One region of the Azoarcus sp. Soil_N_20 genome, then DNA from elsewhere that is predicted to be linked to it. Evidence: predicted binding sites of a transcription regulator. Region 1 holds the regulator's gene; each other region holds the start of a gene.
What was found. The regulator FNR, encoded in region 1, switches genes on or off when oxygen is low (the NO sensors DNR and NnrR bind a similar motif). The targets are predictions, from matches to a motif close to TTGANCTAGNTCAA.
Positions count from the first base shown of each region.

Region 2: a site for FNR is predicted at 4,802-4,815, ahead of AC3A35_RS09130 (oxygen-binding di-iron domain-containing protein). Genes of this name have one in related genera too.
Region 3: a site for FNR is predicted at 5,380-5,393, ahead of AC3A35_RS20090 (OmpW/AlkL family protein). Genes of this name have one in related genera too.

Region 1 covers NZ_JBDGKX010000018.1:29,807-37,699, reverse strand. Annotated here, with positions in the region: gene AC3A35_RS24240 (heavy metal translocating P-type ATPase) at 1-2,052, opposite strand, end outside; gene AC3A35_RS24235 (MerR family transcriptional regulator) at 2,124-2,537, shown strand; gene AC3A35_RS24230 (sulfite exporter TauE/SafE family protein) at 2,562-3,275, opposite strand; gene hemN (oxygen-independent coproporphyrinogen III oxidase) at 3,341-4,732, opposite strand; gene fnr (fumarate/nitrate reduction transcriptional regulator Fnr) at 4,848-5,588, shown strand; gene AC3A35_RS24215 (SirB2 family protein) at 5,624-6,013, opposite strand; gene AC3A35_RS24210 (Crp/Fnr family transcriptional regulator) at 6,122-6,808, shown strand; gene AC3A35_RS24205 (slipin family protein) at 6,901-7,680, opposite strand; gene AC3A35_RS24200 (NfeD family protein) at 7,677-7,893, opposite strand, start outside.
Region 2 covers NZ_JBDGKX010000003.1:391,886-399,778, forward strand. Annotated here, with positions in the region: gene nth (endonuclease III) at 1-511, shown strand, start outside; gene AC3A35_RS09105 (DUF1841 family protein) at 548-979, shown strand; gene AC3A35_RS09110 (c-type cytochrome) at 992-1,303, opposite strand; gene AC3A35_RS09115 (c-type cytochrome) at 1,321-1,641, opposite strand; gene AC3A35_RS09120 (AAA family ATPase) at 1,802-2,653, shown strand; gene AC3A35_RS09125 (vWA domain-containing protein) at 2,684-3,862, shown strand; gene AC3A35_RS09130 (oxygen-binding di-iron domain-containing protein) at 3,933-4,703, opposite strand; gene AC3A35_RS09135 (MarR family winged helix-turn-helix transcriptional regulator) at 4,959-5,471, opposite strand; gene AC3A35_RS09140 (chloride channel protein) at 5,700-7,112, shown strand; gene AC3A35_RS09145 (spermine/spermidine synthase domain-containing protein) at 7,135-7,893, opposite strand, start outside.
Region 3 covers NZ_JBDGKX010000011.1:98,892-106,784, forward strand. Annotated here, with positions in the region: gene AC3A35_RS20065 (DMT family transporter) at 1-935, opposite strand, end outside; gene AC3A35_RS20070 (Lrp/AsnC family transcriptional regulator) at 945-1,412, opposite strand; gene leuA (2-isopropylmalate synthase) at 1,584-3,284, shown strand; gene AC3A35_RS20080 (bacteriohemerythrin) at 3,613-4,068, shown strand; gene AC3A35_RS20085 (Vgb family protein) at 4,129-5,118, opposite strand; gene AC3A35_RS20090 (OmpW/AlkL family protein) at 5,462-6,136, shown strand; gene AC3A35_RS20095 (peroxiredoxin) at 6,457-7,116, shown strand; gene AC3A35_RS20100 (cysteine synthase A) at 7,160-7,893, shown strand, end outside.

The sequences.
Region 1 (7,893 bases):
CGACAGGTCGATGGCGTCGGCCACCCCGTGCAGGCTGTTGCGCACCAAGGTAATGTCGGCCGCCTCCACTGCAACATCGGCCCCGACCCCGATCGCAAACGATACGTCGGCCGCAGCCAATGCCGGGGCATCGTTGATGCCGTCTCCAGCCATGCCGGCACGCTCACCGCTGGCCCGCAGCGCGTCGATGACAGCGGCCTTGTCTGCCGGTAGCACCCCGGCGCGCCAGTCGGTAATCCCGGTCTGTGCCGCAATCGCCTGTGCAGTGGTGGGGTGATCCCCAGTCAGCATCACCACCCGCACCCCGCCGGCCTGCAGACGAGCCACTGCCGCCGCGGAGTCGGCACGCACGCGATCGGCTACCCCGATCACGCCGGCATAGGCCCCATCCACCGCGACCGCCACCAGCGTCTTGCCGGCTGCCGCAAGCGGCGCACTGACGGCTTCGGGAACCGTCACACCCTGCGCCCACAGGAAGTCGGTCGTGCCGAGGACCACACGCAGCCCTCCCAAACGCCCCTCCACCCCCCTGCCCGGTATCGCCCTGACCTCGCTGGCCGGCTCGATGGTCAATTCGTCGGCCTGGGCGGCACCCAGCACGGCGGCGGCCACCGGATGTGCGCTGGTCTGTTCGAGTGCAGCGGCCGCGGCGAGCAATGTTGCGCGCGTCCATCCGTCAGCCGGAACCACATCCGTCACCGCGGGGCTGCCCTCGGTGAGCGTGCCGGTCTTGTCCACTGCCAGTACGGTGAGGCGTTCGGCCAGTTCGAGCGCTTCTGCGTTCTTTACCAGCATACCGGCGCGCGCGCCCTGCCCGGTGCCGACCATGATCGCAGTCGGCGTGGCCAGTCCCAGGGCACAGGGGCAGGCAATCACGAGCACGGCAACCGCATTGATCAGCGCCAGTTGAAAGTCGCCCGACCACAGCCACCAGCCGATCAGGGTGAGGCTGGCGATCACGACCACCACCGGAACGAACACCGCCGCAATGCGATCGGCAAGGCGCTGAACGGGCGCTTTCGAGCCCTGCGCCTGTTCGACCAGGCGGATGATACCGGCCAGCAGCGTGCTGGCGCCCACGCCGGTTGCCCGGCAGTGCAGCACGGCATCGCCATTGACCGTGGCGGCAAACACTTTGTCCCCCGTTTGCTTGTCCACCGGCAGGCTCTCGCCGGTGAGCATCGACTCGTTGAGTGCCGAGTTCCCCGCTTCGACCACGCCATCGACCGGCACTGCATCACCCGGTCGCAGCACGAATGCTGCACCGGGCGTCAGCGTCTCCACCGGCACCTCGACCAGGACCCCGTCGCGTTCAACCCGTGCCATCTTCGGCTGCAGCCGCAGCAAGGCATCGAGCGCGGCGGTGGTACGGGCCTTGGCGCGCGCTTCGAGCAGTTTGCCGAGCAGAATCAGGGTGATGATCATCGCCGACGCTTCGAAATACACATGCAGGTCGTGGCGGTCCGCCAGGGTGACCACGAGACTGTAGAAATACGCCATCGACGTGCCGAGCACGACCAGCACATCCATGTTTGCACCGCCACCCCGCAGCGCAGCCCATGCACCGCGATAGAAACGCGCGCCGATCCAGAACTGCACCGGGGTGGCCAGCAGCATTTGCATCCAGCGCGGCACGAGGTCGTGCTGCATCTCGCCGCCCGGCCACAGGCCGAACATCGCCGGCATCTGGGCGGCAAGCGGCAGGGTCAACAGTGCGGCAATCCAGAAGTGCCGGAACTCGCCCTTCCATTCCCGCTGCTGACGGGCGCGAACTTCCTCGCGAACCACGTTTGCCGCCTCGGTCGCACTAAAGCCGGCGCGCTCGACCGCAGCCACCGCAGCGCCAACCGTCAGCGCACCCGAGGCGTAATGCAGGGTTGCGCGCTCGGTGGCGAGGTTGACACTGGCCTCGACCCCGGGCAGACGGTTGAGCACCTTCTCCAGCCGGGTGGAACAGGCTGCGCAAGTCATGCCGCCGATGGAAAGCTCGAGTGTAGCCGCGGACGCATGGCCGGCTGAGGGCGCCGTCAGACGGGATGGATTTTCTGGCATCGTGTTTCTGCCTTGCAGTATTTTGACATGAGGTGCAGTCTAAACTCCGTACCTGAGTACGGAGTCAACACATGGACCAACAAATCAGCAAGGAACTGACCATCGGTGCGTTGGCCCGAGCGGCCGAGGTCGGCGTCGAAACGATCCGCTACTACCAGCGCCGCGGCCTGCTTGCCGAGCCACAGCAGTTGCGCGGAAGCTATCGCGTATACGGGACGCCTGCACTCGCCCGCCTGCGCGCGATCCGCCGCGCCCAGCAGTTGGGCTTCTCGCTCGACGAGATCGATGGCCTGCTGGCACTCAACGAGGACACCGACCGCGAACGCGCACGGGCCCTGGCCCAGGCAAAAATCAAACTGATCGACGACCGGATCCGGCAACTGGCCGATATGCGGGCAGCCCTCGCCGAGCTCGTAAACTGCTGCCAGCACACTGATGCAACGGCGCCCTGCCCCATCTTGCGCGCACTGTCGAGCGAGCAGTAGCGGCCGCCCCCTGACGCGCCGGGATCAGATCGTGCACACCACCCCGCTCCACAACTGGCCGCCGAGGGTGGGCGCATGGAACAGCCCGAACACTCCGAAACCGAGCACCAGCAAACCCGACGCAAACCGGACCTTGCTGTTGCGGGTGAGGTCACGGAAGCGTTTGAACAGCATCCCGGCGAGCATCAGATTGGGCAAGGTGCCGAGCCCGAAGGCCAGCATCAGGCCCGCTCCGCGGGGGGCCGATCCGGTAACCAATGCCGTCGCAAGGATCGAATACACCAGACCACAGGGCAGGAACCCCCACAACAGGCCGAGTGGCAAGGCCTGCTTGACCGAACGAGCGGGCAGAAAGCGTCGGGTAAGGGGCTGGATGCGGCGCCACAGCTGATGCCCTAGCCGCTCCACCGGGGCGAGCAGCCGGGTGAAACCGGTGAGATAGAGCCCGAGCGCAATCAGCATCAGATTGGCGAGCACGTAGAGCGTGATCTGCACCGGCAGCACGCCATCGTAGAGCATGCCGACCGAACCGATTGCGCCAAGCAGGGCACCGATTGCGGTATAGGTGCCGATCCGGCCGAGATTGTAGGCCAGATGGATCGGCCACTGCCGACCGCGGTCTGTCGGCGTCTGCACCTGCACGGTCAGGGCGCCGACAATACCGCCGCACATGGACACGCAGTGGGTGCCGCCGAGCAGGCCGATCAGGAAGACGGCCAGATAACCGGTTTCGGGCATAGATTCTCAGAACTGGGCAGGGGACGCGGAGTGCGCATTCTACGCCGCTCCCCTCGCCCTCACCGTCAGATGACCCGGGAATACCGGGCGCGCTCGCGATCCGCACGCAGGTAGCGGTCGAACACCATCGCGATACCGCGTACGAGCAGACGCCCTGCAGGCTCGACACTGAGCCAGTCCCCATCCAGCTTGACCAGCCCTGCAGCCTCCATCTCCTTGAGGTCGGCCAGCTCCTCGGCAAAGTACTCGCGGAAGTTGATCAGGTGGGCGATTTCGATCGATTCGATCGACAGCTCGAAATGGCACATCAGCGCCTGGATGATGGCACGGCGCAGGAGGTCGTCGGCGGTGAGTTCGATCCCGCGCAACACGGGCAGCTGGTCACGGTCGAGTGCATCGTAGTACTCGTCGAGGGTCTTCACGTTCTGCGAGTAGACCGGACCGATCTTGCCGATGGCAGACACACCGAAGGCGAGCAGATCGCATTCCGCCTGGGTGGAATAGCCCTGGAAGTTGCGATGCAGGCGCCCCTGACGCTGGGCAACGGTGAGCTCGTCGTCGGGCTTGGCGAAGTGGTCCATGCCGATATAGACGTAACCCGATTCGGTAAGCCGCCGGATCGCCAGTTGCAGGATCTGCAGCTTGGAATCGGCCGACGGCAGATCGCTCTGGGCAATCCGGCGCTGCGGCTTGAACAGCCCGGGCAGGTGCGCATAGCTGTACAGCGAGATGCGATCCGGGGACAGTTCGAGCACCTGCTCGAGGGTGCGGTTGAAGCTGATCACGTTCTGCTTGGGCAGGCCGTAGATCAGGTCCATGCTGATCGACTTGAAGCCGGTGGCGCGCGCGGCATCCATCACCAGCTTGGTTTCCTCGACGCTCTGGACCCGGTTGGTGGCAATCTGGACGTCCTCGGCGAAATCCTGCACGCCGACGCTCATGCGGTTGAAGCCGAGATCGGCGAGCATCTCGACCGTATCGAAATCGACCTTGCGCGGATCGACCTCGATCGAGTACTCGCCGTTGGGCACGAGGTTGAAGTGCTTGCGCACCGACTCCATCAACTGGTGCATCTCGCCGTGCGACAGGAAGGTCGGGGTGCCGCCACCGAGGTGCAACTGCGTGACCTGCCTCGTTCCGCCCAGCGCAGCCACCTGCATCTCGATCTCTTTCGCCAGGTAATTCAAATACTTGGCCGAGCGCCCATGATCCTTGGTGATGATCTTGTTGCAGGCACAGTAGTAGCAGATCGTGTTACAGAACGGGATGTGGAAGTATAATGACAACGGTCGACTCACCCCACCGACGGCGCGTTTGCCAAGCCAGTCGGTCAGCGCGCGAGCGTCGAATGCCTCGACGAAACGATCTGCCGTGGGATAAGAGGTATAACGGGGCCCGTTGATGTCGAAACGACGAATCAGCTGGGGATCGAATAGAAGTTCTGTCTGGCTGGTCATGGTCGCGCTGCGTCAAGGTGTACTTAACAATGGCAGAAAGCCGGCATTTTGTGGTTGACTTGGATCAACGGCGGGAATATACCCGATCCAGACACGGAGCAAGTTTACTGTGCAAATGAAGGCAACGGTGCCGATCACCACGGCAGCACTCAAGACCGCGTGCTCCCAATGCAACCTCCTCGAATTGTGCCTGCCTTTCGGCATGTCCGATACCGAGCTCGACCGGCTCGACGAACTCGTCGGGGCCCGGCGCAAGATCAAACGCCAGCAGCCCTTGTACCGAGCGGGGGAATTGTTCGAAGCCATCTATGCGATCCGCGCCGGTTCATTCAAGACCGACGTCTTGCTCGAGGACGGTCGCGAACAGGTCACCGGTTTTCAGATGACCGGCGAGATCCTCGGCCTCGACGGTATCAGCACCGAACTCCACTCCTGCAACGCCGTGGCGCTCGAGGACAGCGAAGTCTGCGTGATTCCGTACGCCAAACTCGAAGAACTCTCGCGTGTCGTAGAGGGTCTGCAGCACCAGTTCCACAAGGTCATGAGTCGCGAGATCGTGCGCGACCATGGCGTGATGATGCTGCTTGGCTCGATGCGTGCGGAGGAACGTCTGGCTGCCTTCCTGCTCAACATGTCGCAACGCTTCACTGCGCGGGGCTTTTCTGCGGCGGAGTTTCACTTGCGGATGACGCGCGAGGAGATCGGCTCCTACCTGGGGCTGAAACTCGAGACCGTGTCGCGTGCTTTTTCCCGCTTCCAGGAAGAGGGCCTCGTTGCCGTTCAGCAGAAGCACATCCGCATCCTCAACAACGCGGGGCTCAAAAAGCTGATCCAGCACCAGCAGGGTGCGCGCTGAGCGGCATTCGACAGAACGAATCCTGCCGCAGGACATCAAACGACCTGTGCGAGCCAGCCGGCCGGGTTCTTGCTCAGCGCGACCGACACGATCCAGCCGAAAACCAGTAGTGCCGCACCATAGGCAATGGCCCGAATCCGCCGTGTGCGTCCACGCTTGAGGGCGATCGTACCGAGCACCACATACGCCACCAGGCCGATGACCTTGGCGGTAATCCAGTCGGCCTGGAACGGATACTGGCCGATCATCACTGCCATCGTGATGGCACTGCCGAGCAGTGCGGTGTCGACGACATGGGGCAAGGTTCGGGTGAGACGATGCGCGAGCAGGCGATGGTCACCGAGCATCCACCATCCGCGCAACGCGAATCCACCAACGCTCAGTATCGCGCAACTCACATGTATGTACTTGAGCGTCTGATACACGCCATATCTCCAGGAATGAAGCCTTTCGGCCAGAAACCCGACGCAGCCACGGCCTGCGCGCGGGACCCAGCCGAGGTTAGAATTCAGCCTTGACTGACGGAGCATGCAATGACTCATCCCCCTTCCGATCTCACCGCCCTGCTACGCCAGATTCCACTGTTTGGCGAACTGTCCGACCCGGAACTCGAGCGCGTCGCCCGCTTTACGCGAGAGCGCCATCTCACCAAGGGCGAGCTGCTGTTCCAGCGTGGCGATATGGCTCATGGCTTCTACTTCGTGGTATCCGGTCAGTTGAAGCTCGCATTTTCGTCCGCCCAGGGAAACGAAAAGGTTGTCGAGATCGTCGGCCCGCAACAGAGTTTCGGTGAAGCGGTGATGTTCATGGACCGCCCCTACCCGGTGTTCGCCGAGGCCCTGAGCGACATGGCACTGCTGCACATCGGCCAGAACGTGGTGTCGGAACTGGTCGATCAGGATCCCGGGTTTGCCCGCAAGCTTCTCGCCGGGATGGCCATCAGGCTGCACAACATGGTGCGCGACGTCGAGACCTACTCGCTGCGTTCGAGCACTCAACGCGTGATCGGCTATCTGCTGCAGCAAACCGGTAGCGACGACGGAAAACCCGCAGAAATTTCGCTGCCGACCAGCAAGCAGGTCATCGCCTCACGCCTCAACCTGACCCCTGAAACCCTGTCTCGAATCTTCCACGACCTCGCCGACAACGGACTGATCAGCGTGCATGGAAAACGTATCGAACTGCATGACCCCCGCGCCCTGGCACGCTACAACGGCTGAACCAAGCTCGCATTCGAAGTTTCCAACAGACGCGCCCGCGGCCACCTTGACCAGAGTCAAGCCCGCGCTTGCGCCTTGTGCAACGCGGCCACTCAGGCCGCATCCTTCGGCACCGCCTCCTTGCCCCGGCCGAGGAAACTGCCGATCAGGTCCACCGGCACCGGAAAGACCAGGGTCGAACTCTTGTCACCGGCCACTTGGGTAAGGGTCTGCAGATAGCGCAATTGCATGGCCGCCGGTTCGCGCGACAACATTGCAGCTGCTTCCATCAGCGCCTGCGCCGCCTGTTTTTCGCCTTCCGCATGAATCACTTTGGCGCGGCGCTCGCGTTCTGCCTCGGCCTGACGGGCGATCGCGCGCACCATGCTCTCGTTCAGATCGATATGCTTGATCTCGACGTTGGTCACCTTGATGCCCCATGAGTCGGTCTGCGCATCGAGAATCTGCTGTACATCAAGGTTGAGCCGCTCGCGCTCGGCCAACATCTCGTCGAGTTCGTGTTTGCCGAGCACCGCGCGCAAGGTCGTTTGTGCCAGCTGGCTGGTCGCGACCAGGAAGTTCTCGACCTGGATGATCGCCTTCTCCGGGTCGACCACACGGAAGAACACGATTGCATTCACCTTGACCGACACGTTGTCGCGCGAAATCACGTCCTGCGAAGGCACATCCATGGTCACCACGCGCAGATCCACCTTCACCATCTGCTGCACACCCGGGATCACGATCACCAGACCAGGGCCCTTTACTTTCCAGAAGCGGCCAAGCATGAAGATCACACCGCGCTCGTACTCGCGCAGGATCCTGATCGAAGCGACAACGAGAAATATGAGCAGGAGCAGGAGGGGCGCAAAGCCAAGTTGGAGATCGATCATGATGAGGCGCTCCGTAAATTTGGGGAATCGGTTACCGGTGAAACATCCACCACAAGCCCGTTGAGGCAATCGACCCGCACCCTGCTGCCAGGTTCGAGCGGGGCATTCGAGCGGGCCCGCCAGCGCTCGCCATGCACCATCACCCACCATCCGCCTTCGACCGCGGGGCCGATGACGGTACCGCATGCGCCGGCCATCTCCTCCCGCCCGCTC
Region 2 (7,893 bases), on a different contig from region 1:
AGCGACCGACAAGAGCGTCAACCTTGCCACCCGCAAGCTCTTTGCCGTCGCACCGACACCCGAAGCGATGCTCACCCTCGGCGAGGACGCAGTCGCCGAGCACATCAAGACCATCGGTCTGTTTCGCAACAAGGCGAAAAACACGGTGGCGCTGTCGCGCATGCTGCTCGAGCGCCATGGCGGCGAAGTACCGCGCGACCGTGCGGCACTCGAAGCCCTTCCGGGGGTCGGACGCAAGACCGCCAACGTGGTCCTCAACACCATCTTCCGCGAGCCGGTCATGGCCGTCGACACGCATATCTTCCGTCTGTCCAATCGCACCGGCCTGGCACCGGGGAAGGACGTGATTGCGGTCGAGCAGGCCCTGATGCGCCGGGTGCCAAAGGAATACCTTCTCGACGCCCACCACTGGCTGATTCTCCATGGGCGTTACGTGTGCACGGCACGCAAGCCGGCCTGTGCGGACTGCTGCGTACGCGACCTGTGCACCTGGCGCGACAAGACGGCCTGAGCCGGAACCGGCCCTCACCTCACAACAGGGAATCTCATGTTCAATCCGTCCCGCGATCAGGTTCGCAATTTCTTCATCGAGGCATGGCGCAAGCATCGGACGAGGGAAATCCTGACCCCGCTCGAGACCATCGCCGCCGACATCCTGCAGAACCACCCCGAGTACCACGCCGTGGTGGAGGACCCGGAATCGGTCGAGCGCGACTTCGCGCCGGAGGACGGACAGGTCAATCCCTTCCTGCACCTGTCCCTGCATTTGGCGATCGAGGAGCAATTGTCGATCGACCAGCCGCCTGGCCTTCGCGCCGCCTTCGACGCCGCCTGCGCGCGTCATGGCGAGCGCCACGCCGCATTGCACGATGTGCTCGAATGCCTCGGCGAGACCATCTTCGATGCGCAGCGCAACAATGCGCCGCCGGACGGGCAGGCCTACCTTGCCTGCGTACGGCGACGCGCCGGGCTGTCCTGACCTCCTGTTGCGTCAGCGCTTGAGGAACAACCCGGGCTGGCTTGCAAACCACGCAGCCAGATCGGCAAGATCCTGTTTCGAGAGATTTTCGACCTGCGCCGCCATGATCGGATTCTTGCGCTGCCCGTTCTTGTAGTCGAGCAGGGCCCGCAGCAGGTAATCCTCGTGCTGGCCGCCGATACGTGGAAACTCCGGCGTCGGACTATTGCCGTCCGACCCATGACAAGCGGCACACACCGCCGCTTTTTCCTTGCCCCGATCTTTATCGCCGGCTTGCGCGAGGCCGCTTGCAAAGGCCACCGCGGCCAGGGTGAGGACAACCATGTACCGTACACCCGCCCTCATCGCACACCTCCGTAGTAGGCGGCCAGGTCGGCCATATCCTGGTCGGATAGCGACGCCGCTATCCCCTGCATGCTTGGATGGGTACGTTCGCCGGCCTTGTAGGCCTGCAGGGCGCGAACGATGTACTCGGGGTGCTGCCCGCCAAGCTTGGGCACCGAGTACACGTCGGGAAAGCTGGTCCGATAGCCCGGAATACCATGGCAGCCGATACACGCGGATATCTTGCCTTTTGCCACCTCGGCATCACCGCCGGTAGCCTGCACCGAAAAACCTGATGCCGCCATGACGGTGGCCAGAAGCAGATGTCGTCCCTGCATGGTGTCTCCTCTGTGAAGGACTGCTATGTCTCGGGGCAGTCGATGGGAAACGTGCTGCCCGATTGAAAAACGCAGGGGCGATGCAACCCCCTGACCACTTTCGCCGTTTTCCGGCAACCCTAGCCCTATAATCGGAAAAAATTAATCAGAGGATTCCCCGATGTCACAACCCCGATTCGAAGGCAGTGCGCAGTATATTGCCACCCCGGACCTGATGCTCGCCGTAAATGCAGCCATCCGCCTGCAGCGTCCGCTGCTGATCAAGGGCGAACCGGGCACCGGCAAGACGATGCTGGCCGAAGAAGTGGCCGCAGCACTCGGGTTGCCGCTGCTGCAGTGGCACATCAAGTCGACCACGAAGGCGCAGCAGGGCCTCTATGAATACGATGCAGTGTCGCGCCTGCGTGATTCCCAGCTTGGCGACGACAAGGTCAAGGACATCGGCAACTACATCGTCAGGGGCGTGCTGTGGCAGGCGTTTGCGGCCGAATCACCGACCGTCGTTCTGATCGACGAAGTGGACAAGGCCGATATCGAGTTTCCCAACGACTTGTTGCGCGAACTCGATCGCATGGAGTTCCACGTCTACGAAACCCGGGAAACAGTACGCGCGGTCCATCGCCCGATCGTGTTCATCACCTCCAACAACGAAAAGGAACTGCCTGACGCCTTCCTGCGCCGGTGCTTCTTCCATTACATCCGCTTTCCCGACCGCGATACCATGCAGCGCATTGTCGATGTCCATTTCCCGGGCATCCGGAAGGCTCTGCTGACCGAGGCGATGGAAGTCTTTTTCGGCCTGCGCGATATCCCCGGGCTGAAAAAGAAGCCTTCGACTTCCGAGCTTATCGACTGGCTCAAGCTGCTGCTGGCCGAGGACATTCCTCCTGAGGCGCTGCGCTCGAAGGACAACAAGGCCATCGTTCCGCCGCTCGCCGGCGCGCTGCTCAAGAACGAACAGGATCTTCATCTGTTCGAACGCCTGATTCACATGGCGCGTCAGAACCGCTGAGGGTTTCGTAATGCTCAAGGCCAAGAAGATATGCTGATAGATTTTTTTCTCCATCTGAAGGCAAGCAAGCTCCCCGTATCCACCCGCGAGTTTCTCAGTCTGCTCGAAGGCCTGCGCGCCGGCGTCTGCGGCCACTCCCTGGATGATTTCTACCTGTGGTCGAGAACCTGCCTGATCAAGGACGAGGCGCTGTATGACCGCTTCGACGGCGCGTTCGGCGCGTACTTCAACGGGGTCACTGCCCTGCCCGGGCTCGACCTCGACTTGCCGGAGGATTGGTTGCGGGCGGCGATGAAGAAGCACCTCACGCCCGAGGAGCAGGCCCGCCTGGAAAAGCTGGGCTGGGACAAACTGATGGATGAATTTCGCAAACGCCTCGAGGAGCAGAAGGGCCGCCATCAGGGCGGATCAAGATGGATAGGTACCGGTGGCAGTTCGCCCTTCGGCAACAACGGCACCCATCCGGAGGGAATCCGGGTCGGCGGAGAGTCGGCGGGAAACCGCACCGCGGTGAAAGTCTGGGATCGGCGCGAGTTCCGCAATCTGGATGACTCGGTTGAACTCGGCACCCGCAACATCAAGGTTGCGCTGCGTCGCCTGCGCCGTTTTGCCCGTGAAGGGGCGGCCGAGGAGCTCGATCTGGAAGGAACAATAGCAGCCACGGCACGCAACGCCGGGTGGCTGGACCTGATGATGCGGCCCGAGCGCCACAATGCGGTGAAAGTGTTGCTGTTTCTCGATGTCGGCGGTTCGATGGACGACCACGTAAGAGTCTGTGAGGAGCTGTTTTCCGCCAGCCGCACCGAGTTCAAGCACCTGGAGTACTTTTACTTTCACAACTGCGTCTACGAATCCGTGTGGCGCGACGGCACCCGCCGACACGCCGAGCGCATCCCGCTGGTCGATGTCATTCACCGCTACGGTCCCGACTACAAGCTCGTGTTCGTTGGCGATGCCACCATGAGCCCGTACGAGATTCTTCATCAGCATGGCTCGATCGAACATATGAACGCCGAGCCCGGCGCGGCCTGGCTTCGCCGTCTGCTCGAGGCCTATCCCGCGGCAACCTGGCTCAACCCGGAGCCGGAGCGTCTGTGGACCTACCGCCAGTCGATCGAGCTGATACGTCAGTTGATGGGCGGGCGAATGTTCCCGATGACACTGGACGGACTCACCCGCGCGATGCAGTCACTGTCCAAAAAGCATTGACACCACCGACCCGCGCTACGATTGTCGGCAGCACGCCGGCAGCAATACGCGGCTGTCTTGCGGGTGCAGATCAGGGCGCGCGGTAATTGTCCTGGGTCATGATGTCGACACCGCACTGCAGGTTCTCGATCCAGTCCAGGAAGCGATTGACCATCGCCTTGCCTTCGAAGCGCGCCCCATGCTGCGGCACGATCATTTCGACATCCAGTTCGCGCACCATGTTCACCCAGAAGCGGCAGATCTTGTTCGAGATCATGTAGCGGCGGTGAAAGCCGATCATGAAGGGAATGTGATCGTCGAAATTCTTGACCGGCTTCATTGCCACGTCGTGATCGATCAGGGACGCCCCCATGTCACCGGTGAACAGGATTCGGGATACCGGGTCGTAGAACTGGAAATTGCCCTCCGAATGCATGAAATGCGCCGGTACGGCCTTGAGTTTGCATGCGCCCAGCGGCACGATCATGCCTTCGTCCGGAATGCCGATAATGCGGTCGGAATAGTCACGGCCTGTCGTGAAATGCGGCAGGAAGCGCGCCCACAGCTTGGAGATCAATATCCTGCAGTTTGTCGTCACCATCCATTTATTGAGCGACGCGATGATATCCGGATCGGCATGCGAGGCCAGAATGTAGTCGAGATTGCGTGACGGAAAATAGCGCTGCATTCCCATCAGCAAACCGTTGTAGGTCATGTTCCCACCGGGATCGACCAGTGCGCCATGATCACCGTCGACGATCAGGAACTGGTTGCACTGCACGGCGTGATCCGCCTCTTCATTGACGAGGTCGTAAAAGGCCAGACAGATATGCTTGCCGTCGTTGTAGAGCTCAACTGCCATGATCCGCATGTCCCGAGAATGGATGCCCGCCACGGCAGGCAACAAGAGACAAACTCTACCGCAGTCGCTACCGACCGTCCCGGCTATGCGAGCAATCCTTGATGTCGATCAAAAAGACAAGCCTGATGCCATGCGGATAACGACCAGCCAGAGTGCGATCCATGAAAAAAAGGGCGACCACGTGGGTCGCCCTCAAGCTGCTGTCCGCACAAGTGCGAAACGGTTGGCCGGAAGACCCGCCGGCCCGGGTATGGATTACTCGGTGAAGGGAAGCGGCTGCATGCCGAAGCCTTCATCGAGATGCTTGATCTGTTTGAGCAGGCGGTCGAGTTCAGTCTGCAATTTGGCAAGATCGTCCTGTTCGAGCAGACGCAAAGCCTCGGGCAGCACGCCACGCGCAGGAGACGGCGCCCGGGCCAGCAGCGCCGCGCCCGCTTCGGTCAGGTACAGTCGGACCACCCGCTGGTCGGCACTGGTGCGCTCCTTGCGGATCGAGCCGCCGGTCTCGAGGCGATCGATCATGTTGGACGCCGTGGACTGGTGCAGCGCCATCCGATTGGCCAGTTCGCCGACACGCAGACCCGGTGCCTCGCTCAATTCCTGCAACGCCCACAGCTGCGCGCCGGTCACCCCGCTCTGGCGTTCGATCCACTGCGAGTGCCGCTGTGCGGTCCGGATCAGCACCCTGAAGCGCTGCAACACCGACAATGGCGTTACCTTGGCATTTTTCTCTGCTGCGTTTTTTGTGTCGCTTTGTGACTGGGGCATCTGCATGGGCTCCGACTATATTTTCTCAAACAATACTTGTCAAAAAATTCGCTGATACGACTGCTCTCGCGTATCGTAACCATATCGTACGAAAGCCGCGCACATTCACCTTTCGAGCCCTGAAAATCAAGGTTTGCACGAACACGACATGAACGCATTCCGCCACTGAGAAAATTCCCGGCTGCAAACCCGCCTCACCACCCGACCCGCCCCGACGCCTGCTTGCCCATGCCTTCTACCGATCCCGACCCGGACCAGCCCTCCAACATTCCTCATCGCACCCTCCGACACATCGCCCGCGGCGGTCGCCGTTATGCGCTGCCGTGGCTTTCGATTGCGCGCTGGCACAAACGCCTGCTGCTGGTCGGTGCAGCCCTGCTGGCAGGATTGATCGCAATCGGGTTTGCCATCGGCGCGGAAGTCTCGATCGCGTTCCATCAGTCGCTGATGAGGGCAAGTCCCTGGCTGACGCTGATGGTGGCCCCGGCCGGGTTCGCGGCAATGGCCTGGCTGTCGCGGCGCTTCTTTCCCGGCACCGAAGGCAGCGGCATTCCCCAGGCAATTGCAGCGTCGTTGACCGACGATGCGCTCCTGCGCCGCCAGTTCGTGTCCTTCCGCCTCGCGATCGCCAAGGTGTTCCTGACCCTGGGCGGCTTGCTCTCGGGAGCATCGATCGGCCGCGAGGGGCCGTCGGTGCAGGTTGGCGCGTCGGCCATGCACATGCTCGCCGGGCGCCGCCACGGCCGCATCGCATCGAGCCGCGACCTCATCGTGGCCGGGAGCGGTGCGGGAATTGCTGCCGCGTTCAATACGCCGCTGGGCGGCATCATGTTCGCAATCGAGGAGATGTGTCGCCACCGGGCCTTCCGCGCCAACAGCACGACCTTGATCGCAGTGATCTTCGCGGGTCTTATGTCGCTCGCGGTACTTGGCAACTACACCTATTTCGGACGTACCCCGGCGGTGATCAGCTGGCCCGGCGGCGTATGGCCGATCGTCTTGTGCGGAATCCTCGGCGGCTTGCTCGGCGGCGGGTTCTCACGGGTGTTGATCGCGTCCTCGCGTGGGCTTCCCGGGCGGGTCGGCGAGTTTGCGCAGACACGGCCGGTCACCTTTGCCGCGTACTGTGGTCTCGCCACTGCCCTCATCGGCCTGTTGACCGGCGGGATGACCTACGGCACCGGCTATGCGGAATCGAAAGCGGCGCTGGAGGGATCAGCTGCCCTACCGGCCTATTTCATGGTCGCGAAACTGCTCGTGATCTGGCTGGCATTCGTGGCGCGCATCCCGGGCGGCATCTTTGCACCGGCGCTCGCGGTCGGCGCCGGCCTGGGCGCCGACCTCGCCCTCTTTCTTCCCGAAGAACAACACGAGGCGATTCTGGTGCTCGGCATGGTCGCCTTCCTGGCAGCAATGACCCAGGCACCAATCACCTCGCTGGTCATCGTGATGGAGATGACCGCCAATCACCAGATGCTGCTACCCCTGATGGCCACCGCGGTAGTCGCGCACGGTGTTTCCCGATCGGTCGCACCTGTACCCCTCTATCATGCGATCGCCCATGCCCTGCTGCGCGATGCCGAACAAAAGGCGCACCCGCATCGGAAAGCGGTGGAAGAAGGCACGCCACTTCCCGGGTGAACGCGGACATGAAACGGAGACCTCAGGCGCTCATGCGCTGCACCAGCCGCAGCGCCTGACCGCGCTCGAGCTGCTGCGCAAAGCGCGGGAAGTCCAGGCCGGTACGCCCCTGCAACTCGCGCGCAATCGATTTCATCCATTTCCAGCGCGGTGAGAATTCGGGGTTGCGAAACGCAAACAGCAGATAATTGCCATCTTCACGCACCGACATGGCGATGACCCGATCCTCGAATGCGGCGCCGACGAGATCCACGTGACGCGCGTAGGCGCGCTTGTCGCCGGCGATGTTCATCACCAGGATGCCGTTGCCCGACAACATGCGAAACGCATCGGTATAGAACGACGAGTCGGCCAGCGCCGCCGCCACACCATGCTCGTCGAACACATCGACCAGCACCACGTCAGCGCGCTCCGCGCAGTTGGCGACATGCTCGACCGCATCCGCGCACTCGATGCGAAAGCGTGCGTCATCCGGCGGCAGACAGAACGCCTCGCGAAATGCAATTACCTCCGGGTCGATCTCGACCGCCGTGATCGTGCTTGCCGGCAGATGCCGATAGCAGAACTTCGCCAGCGATCCACCGCCAAGGCCGAGCAGGGTCAGAGATCGGGGGCGCGGATTGAACAGCATGAAGGCCATCATGCCCTGGGTGTAGGCGACATCGAGTGCATGCGGGGCCTCGACCCGCATTGCACTTTGCTGGAAGCGCAGGCTGCCGAAATAGAGCGAGCGCACGCCATCGTGCTCGAGCACGAAGGGCTTTCCATACTCGGCCGCCAC
Region 3 (7,893 bases), on a different contig from region 1:
CGCGGCACCCGGAGGGCGGCGATCACGCCGACGACCAGCAAGGCAATGCCGCCCAGGGTCAGCGCAGGCGGCGCCGTGCCGCGCAGGATGAAGGCGTAGGCCAGCGCCGACAGGGTTTCGAACACGATGAGCTGACCGGCCACGGCGGTCGGCAGGCGCTGGCTAGCCTGGTTCCAGCACAGGGTACCGAGCCACGAGGCAAGGAGGCCGATGGCAAGCATCAGCCCGATGAAGAACGCCGGCCGCGGTCCGAACGGCATCGCCGGTCCATCGCCGCCGAGTGCCACGCCGCCCCACAGCAATCCATATCCGGCCAGCGCCAGCGGCAGCGTGGCCACGCCCTGCGCCGTCGCCCACACGCGCGGGCTGCGTCCGGGATGCGCGCGCAGCCAGTCGGCATTGCGCAGCGGGTACCAGGTCCAGCACAACACCGCCCCGACCGCGAGCACTGCGCCGATGGCATAGCGTTCACCGTCGGCATCCGCGTCGGCGCGCAGGGCGGCGAGTTCGACATGGTTGACACAAGCGATGCCGGCGACGATCAGGACCAGCGACGGCGCGAGCCGGCGCCACGGCAGCCGCCCGTCGCGATTGCCGTCGCGCACGTTGGCGCAGAGCGCGATCACCACCGGCAGGGTGCCGATGATCATCGTCGGCAGCGGCCCCCCGGCGCGCTGGATGGCGCCGGCGAGGAACAGGTAGTACAGCAGGTTGCCGATCGCGGCGAGCTTGAGCGCCTCGATCCAGTCGGCGCGGGCGAGGCGCGCGAGGCCGCGGCGATCGGCCCACGCGAGCGGCAGTGCGATCAGGCCGAAGGCGAGGTAGCGTCCGACCGACTGCAGGGTCGCCGGATAATCCGGCAGCAGCAGCGGGCCGACGAAAACCAGGCCCCACATCAGCCCGGCGGCAAGGGCGTAGAGGGTTCCGATCCACATGATCCGCGGCTAGCCCGGGAGCGGCAGCGCGGTGTTGTCGATCACCCGCCTCAACACGAAACTCGATCGCACCCCGGTGACGCCCGCGATCCGGGTGACCCGGTTGAGCAGCAGCTCCTGGTAGGCGTCCATGTCGGCCACCACCACCTTGAGCTGGTAGTCGGCATCCTGGCCGGTGATCAGCAGGCACTCCAGCACCTCGGGGATGCCGGCGACTTCGGCGTCGAAGTGGGCGAAGCGCTCGGGCGTATGGCGGTCCATCGAGATGTGGATCAACGCCATCAGCGCCAGACCGAGCTTTTTCGCGTCGAGCAAGGCCCGGTAGCCGGTGATCAGGCCGGCCTCCTCCAGCGTGCGCACCCGGCGCAGGCAGGAGGAGGGCGACAGGCTGATGCGGTCGGCCAGATCCTGGTTGCTGATCCGGCCCTCCGCCTGCAGCAGGACGAGAATCTGGCGATCGTAGCGGTCGAGGTGCATGGCCTGTGCCTTCATAGCGATGGATTGACGAAATATTGCATCAATTGATGAATCAATGCACGCTCCTGCCGAATCCGACGCTCCACCCTCCCGAACTTGCAATCGTCTGCGGCATCGCACTCGGTAAGATTCAATCCATACACCGAACACGCCATTGTCGAGGACCGCACCATGATGTCGCCCAATCCTGCCGCCAAATACCGACCCTTCGCCCCGATCGCCCTCGCCGACCGCCAGTGGCCGAACCGGGTCATCGCCAAGGCGCCGATCTGGATGAGCACCGACCTGCGCGACGGCAACCAGGCACTGTTCGAGCCGATGAACGTCGAGCGCAAGATGCGCATGTTCCGCACCGTGTGCGAGATCGGTTTCAAGGAGATCGAGGTCGGATTCCCGTCGGCCTCGCAGACCGATTTCGACTTCGTGCGCCAGCTCGTCGAGGGCGGCCACGTGCCGCAGGGCGTCACCATCGAGGTACTCACCCAGGCGCGCCCGGACCTGATCCGGCGCACCATGGAATCGGTGCGCGGTGCGCGCCGGGCCATCATCCACGTCTATAACGCGACCTCGCCGACCTTTCGCGAAGTGGTGTTCGGCATGAGCAAGCCCGAGGTGATCGCGCTCGCGGTGTCGGCGGTGCGTCTGATCAAGGAGCTTGCCGCCGAACAGCCAGACACCGAGTTCGTGCTCCAGTACAGCCCCGAGACCTTCTCCGCCACCGAGGTCGAGTTCGCGGTCGAGGTGTGCGACGCGGTCACCGCCGAATGGGGAGCGACGCCGGACAACAAGGTCATCCTCAACCTCCCGGCCACGGTGGAAGTTGCCACCCCCAACATCTATGCCGACCAGATCGAGTGGGTGCACCGCCATGTCGCCCGCCGCGACAGCGTGATCCTCAGCCTGCATCCGCACAACGACCGCGGCACCGGCGTGGCCGCCGCAGAGCTCGGCATCATGGCCGGCGCCGACCGGGTCGAGGGCTGTCTGTTCGGCAACGGCGAGCGCACCGGCAACGTCGATATCGTCACCCTCGCGCTCAACCTCTACACCCAGGGCGTCAATCCCGGGCTCGACTTCTCCGACATCAACGCGGTCGCGCGCACCGTCGAGTACTGCAACCAGCTCCCCATCCACCCACGCCACCCCTACGTGGGAGATCTCGTGTTCACGGCCTTCTCCGGCTCCCACCAGGACGCCATCAAGAAGGGATTCGCCGCTCAAGAGGCAGGCGCCCCGTGGAACGTACCCTATCTCCCGATCGACCCCGCCGACGTCGGCCGCAGCTACGATTCGGTGATCCGGGTCAACAGCCAGTCGGGCAAGGGCGGCATCGCCTACCTGCTCGAGACCGAGTACGGCGTGGTGATGCCGCGCCGTCTGCAGGTGGAGTTCTCACGCGAGGTGCAGCAGGTCACCGACGCCACCGGCGGCGAGATGAGCGCGGCCGCGATCTGGGCGCTGTTCGGCCGCACCTATCTCGATACCGTCGAACCGGTGCGCTACTGCGAGCACCACCTGTTCGAGCACGGCGCCGCGCAGGGCATCCGTCTCGTGGTCGAGCTCGGCGGCACCCGCCACCTGCTCGTCGGCGAGGGTAACGGCCCGATCGACGCCGCGGTGCATGCCCTGCGCACGGCCGGCATCGACGTCCAGGTGCGCAGTTTCGAGGAGCGCTCGATCGCGCCCAGCGAAGACGGCGGCAACGCCCGCGCCTGCGCCTTCCTCGAACTCATGCCGGCTGACGGCGGTAGCGGCGACGTGTATGGGGTCGGGATCGACGGCAACATCGTCACCGCCTCGATCCGCGCGATCGTCAGCGGGGTGAACCGCCTGCCGGCAGTCGCGAGTGGCGGGGTGCGGAAGGCGGCCTGAGACCGCCCCAGCCGCCTCCTGCATCCGTTGCCGGGGGACTCCCAGGACCACCCCGGCCAACTCTTGTGCGCTACGAATGCGATCGACACCCCACATTCCGCCGCGCGTTTGTGCCCGCCGGTTGACATTGCGCAAATCGGCGGTCATGACGGAAAAGTAGAATCGCGCCCGGGTCTCCGGCGGCATCGGCGCCTGACCCTGCACCCCGCATTCGCAGCGGGCTGCCGAACATCCTCCGGCGGTAGGTACGCTGCCCGATCGATGCGCGGCAACCCTCCGTGTCCCGGGCACTGCACCGCATTCTCCGCACACCTCCTGGAGCACGCCCTTGCCCATCGCATGGACACCTGACCTCGACACCGGAATCGATGTGATCGACCAGCAACACCGGCGCATCGTGGACTATATCAACGACCTCAAGGGAGCGAACATCCGGCGCGACCTCCCGGCCGTGGGCCGCACGCTAGACGAACTGGTCGACTACACCCTGTCGCACTTCGCCTTCGAGGAGAGTCTGCAGGAGGAAGCGGCCTACCCGTACTGCAAGCCGCACAAGAAGGTTCACGAACTCTTCATCCGCCGCATCAACGAGTACGTCGAGCGCTACCGGCAGGGCGAGGACATCACCGCCGAGCTTCACAAATTGCTGAGCACCTGGCTCATCAACCACATCAGGCGCGACGACGCCGACTATGTCGCCGCGGTAAAGTCCAACATGGTCGGCATCATCGCGGAAAAGGAAAAGAAGCAGGGAACCGGCTGGTTCAGCCGCTTTTTCCGCTGACGACTGCATTGCCGCAAGTGTCGTGACCGCACCGGCGCCCCGCCGCACGCGGGCGGCGCCTCACTCCACCACGCCGAGGCGGCCGTTGTGGCTGCCCATATACCACAGCCGGCCGCGCTGGTCGGTCACCATCTTGCGGATCCCGACATTGCTCGAAGGCAGCTTGACCACGCGCATCGCTTCGGTGCGCGGATCGAAGCGCACCACGGTGTCCAGCTCGATCTCGTTGGCCCACACGATGCCGCCGCCATCGACGGTGACCGCGTAAGGGCCGGCATCGCCGCCCGGCAGCGGATACACACCGACGATCCGGCGCTGCGCCGGGTCGAGCTTGGCCAGCTTGCCGGTGCCGTAATAGGTGACCCACAACATGCCGTCGGGGCTGCTGGCGATACGGCGCGGCAGTGAACCCTGACCGGTGTCGACCTCACTCAGTTCGCCGCTGCGCGGATCGAGCCGGCCGAGCTTGTGATCGCGCATGCGGCAGATCCAGACGTTGCCATCCTTGTCGAGCGCCAGCCCGTAGGGTCCGCCCGGCACCGGATACTCGGTGATCGCACCGCTGCCAGTGTCGAGGCTGGCGACCTTGTTGCCCGCCTGCATGGTGAACCAGATCGTGCGCTGATCGTCGCTGATCACCAGGGTGTGCGGCCCGCCCCCGCCGGACGGCGTGCGATGCTCGACGACCGCGCCGGTGGCCGGATCGAGCCGGCCGATGGTGCCGTTGCCGTTGCCGGTGGTCCACACGATGCCCTTGCGATCGACGAGCAGGCCATGCGGCCGATGGCCCGGCGGCAAGTCCCACTCGCGGAAGGTTTCGGTCTGTGGATCGAAGCGGGCGACCTTGTTGCCGTTCATCACCGCGACGAACACGCTGCCGTCCGGTCCGATCGCCGGGTCGCGCGCGAAGCGCGGGGTGGGAACCGGCCATTCGCGCACGGTACCGGCCGGATCCGGCAGCGCACCCGGGGTGATGCCGTAGTTCGATCCGCCACCGTGGGCGAGCCACGGTAGAACGGCGCTCAACAGCAGTAAGGCAGGGCGTTTCATTACACTCCTCCGCGTCGGAAAAGCCGATCGAGGGGGCGAACGCCAGGTCCGCCGACCGCAACTTCGACAACGCGACCCGTGCCAGGGTTGCGCACGGGTGCGCCGATGATGCGGCGCTCACCGTCCACGACGCGTGACGACGGTCGCGCACCGTGCCCGGATCCGCGTGCACGGTCCTGCCTCGGGGCGAACGCCGGGCCATACCACTTCGGTGATATTGATCCGGACTTGATCCTGATCAAGTCCGACCGGTGCAAGTCCTTGATCTCGGTCAAATTCGGCCATTTGATATGACATAGGATGAGCGCGCACTTTTTAATAACGACACGCTCAGGGAACAGCAATGAAAGCAACCACCATACTTGCATCCGCAATCGCCCTCGCCCTCGCCAGCCCGCTGGCATTCGCCCACAAGGCAGGTGACGTCGTGATCCGCGCCGGCGCCGCAAGCGTCAACGCGCAGACCGACAGCGCCGAGATCAAGCTCAATGGCACCAAGCTGGCTGGCACCGAAGCCACAGTCAATGACAACACCCAGCTCGGCCTGACCCTGAGCTACATGCTGACCGACCACGTCGGCATCGAGCTGCTGGCGGCCACGCCGTTCTCGCACCGGATCGGGATCAAGGGGGTCGGCGCGGGCATCGACGGCAAGTTTGCCGACGTCAAGCAGCTGCCGCCCACCGTGACCGTCCAGTATTTTCCCCTGGCACCCACGTCGAAATGGCAGCCCTACGTCGGCGTCGGGGTCAATTACACGACCTTCTTCGACGAAGACCTCACCAGCGCACAGAAGGCAAACGGCTTCTCCGACCTGAGCCTGAGCGACTCCTGGGGGGTCGCGCTGCAACTGGGCTCGGACGTTATGATCACGGACAGGCTGATGCTCAACGCCGCCCTCTGGTACATCGACATCGACACCACCGCCAGCGCGCGCCTCGGCGGCGTGAACAAGGTCAAGGTGGACGTCGAGGTCGATCCGTGGGTGTTCATGGTGGGTGTCGGCTACAAGTTCTGACCGGATTCTCCCTTCGTCCGTCCGGACGACAAGACAGGGGCGACGGCGCAAGCGGTCGCCCCTGTTTTCTTTATGTCGCGGTGTGCACCCCGCGGCCGCTCCGGCCGGCCGTGGCGATAGGAAGAATGCATCGCCGACGGCATCATGCGGATGGCAGCTGCTTCGATCCATGAACCAAGCCCCGGGTCACCGTTCTAACTGACACTGCAGGCGGCAGCGCCGCGCAGTATTCCCCCGGGCGGTGCGCATCTCCAGAGAGATGATTCTGGAGGCGTCTCGGCTCGGAACTTTGATCGACGAGACATTGTTCGAGGTGTGCCATGACTCTACGCTTAGGCGACGAGGCGCCCGACTTCACGGCCGAGACGACTCAGGGAAAGATCAATTTCCACCAGTGGATCGGCGACGGCTGGGCCATCCTGTTTTCGCATCCCAAGGACTTCACGCCGGTATGCACCACCGAGCTCGGGTACATGGCCAGGCTCAAACCGGAGTTCGACAAACGCAACACCAAGATCATCGGCCTATCGATCGACCCGGTGAGCGATCACGAGCGCTGGATGAACGACATCGAGGAGACCCAGAACTGCAAGATCGACTACCCGCTGATCGGCGATCCCGAACTCACCGTCGCCAAGCTCTACGACATGATCCATCCCAACGCGAGCGGCGAGGCGAAGGGCCGCAGCGCGCAGGACAATGCGACCATCCGCTCGGTGTTCGTGATCGGACCGGACAAGAAGATCAAGCTGATGCTCACCTATCCGATGAGCACCGGCCGCAACTTCGACGAGGTGTTGCGCGTACTCGACTCGATCCAGCTGACCGCCAGCCACAAGGTGGCGACGCCGGTGAACTGGAAGCAGGGCGAGGACGTGATCATCGTGCCGTCGGTGTCCGACGACGAGGCGAGGGCGAAGTATCCGCAGGGCTGGCAAGCGCCGCGGCCGTATCTGCGCATCGTGCCGCAACCCAAGTAGGCCGCCGCGGCATTGCTGCCTGGGTGAGGCGGAGGCCACCACGATGGACATTCGCACGGGCTTCATCGGCACGATCGGCAACACGCCGCTCATTCGTCTGGACAAGCTGAGCGCCGAGACCGGCTGCGAGCTCCTCGCCAAGGCCGAGTTCCTCAACCCCGGCGGGTCGGTGAAGGACAGGGCCGCGCTGTTCATCATCCGCGACGCCGAACAGCGCGGCCTGCTTGCCGCCGGCGGTACCGTGGTCGAGGGTACCGCCGGCAACACCGGCATCGGGCTGGCCCACATCTGCGCGGCACGCGGCTATCGCTGCATCATCGTCATTCCCGACAACCAGTCGCCGGAAAAGATGGACCTGCTGCGCGTGCTCGGTGCCGAAGTGCGGCCGGTGCCGCCCAAGCCCTACGTCGATCCCGACAACTACCAGAAGATCGCGGGGCGGCTGGCCGCCAGCCTGCCCAATGCGATCTGGGCCAATCAGTTCGACAACATCGTCAACCGCCAGGCGCACTTTGCGACCACCGGGCCGGAAATCTGGCGCGATACCGACGGCCGGATCGACGCCTTCGTCTGTGCCACCGGGACCGGCGGTACGCTGGCCGGGGTCGCGCGCTTTCTCAAGGAGCGCGCACCCGGGGTGCGCATCGTGCTCGCCGACCCGCAGGGCAGTGCGCTCTACAACTGGGTGAAAACCGGCGAATTGAAGGCCGACGGCAGCTCGATCACCGAAGGCATCGGCACCACCCGGGTCACGGCGAACCTGGAAGGCACGCCGAT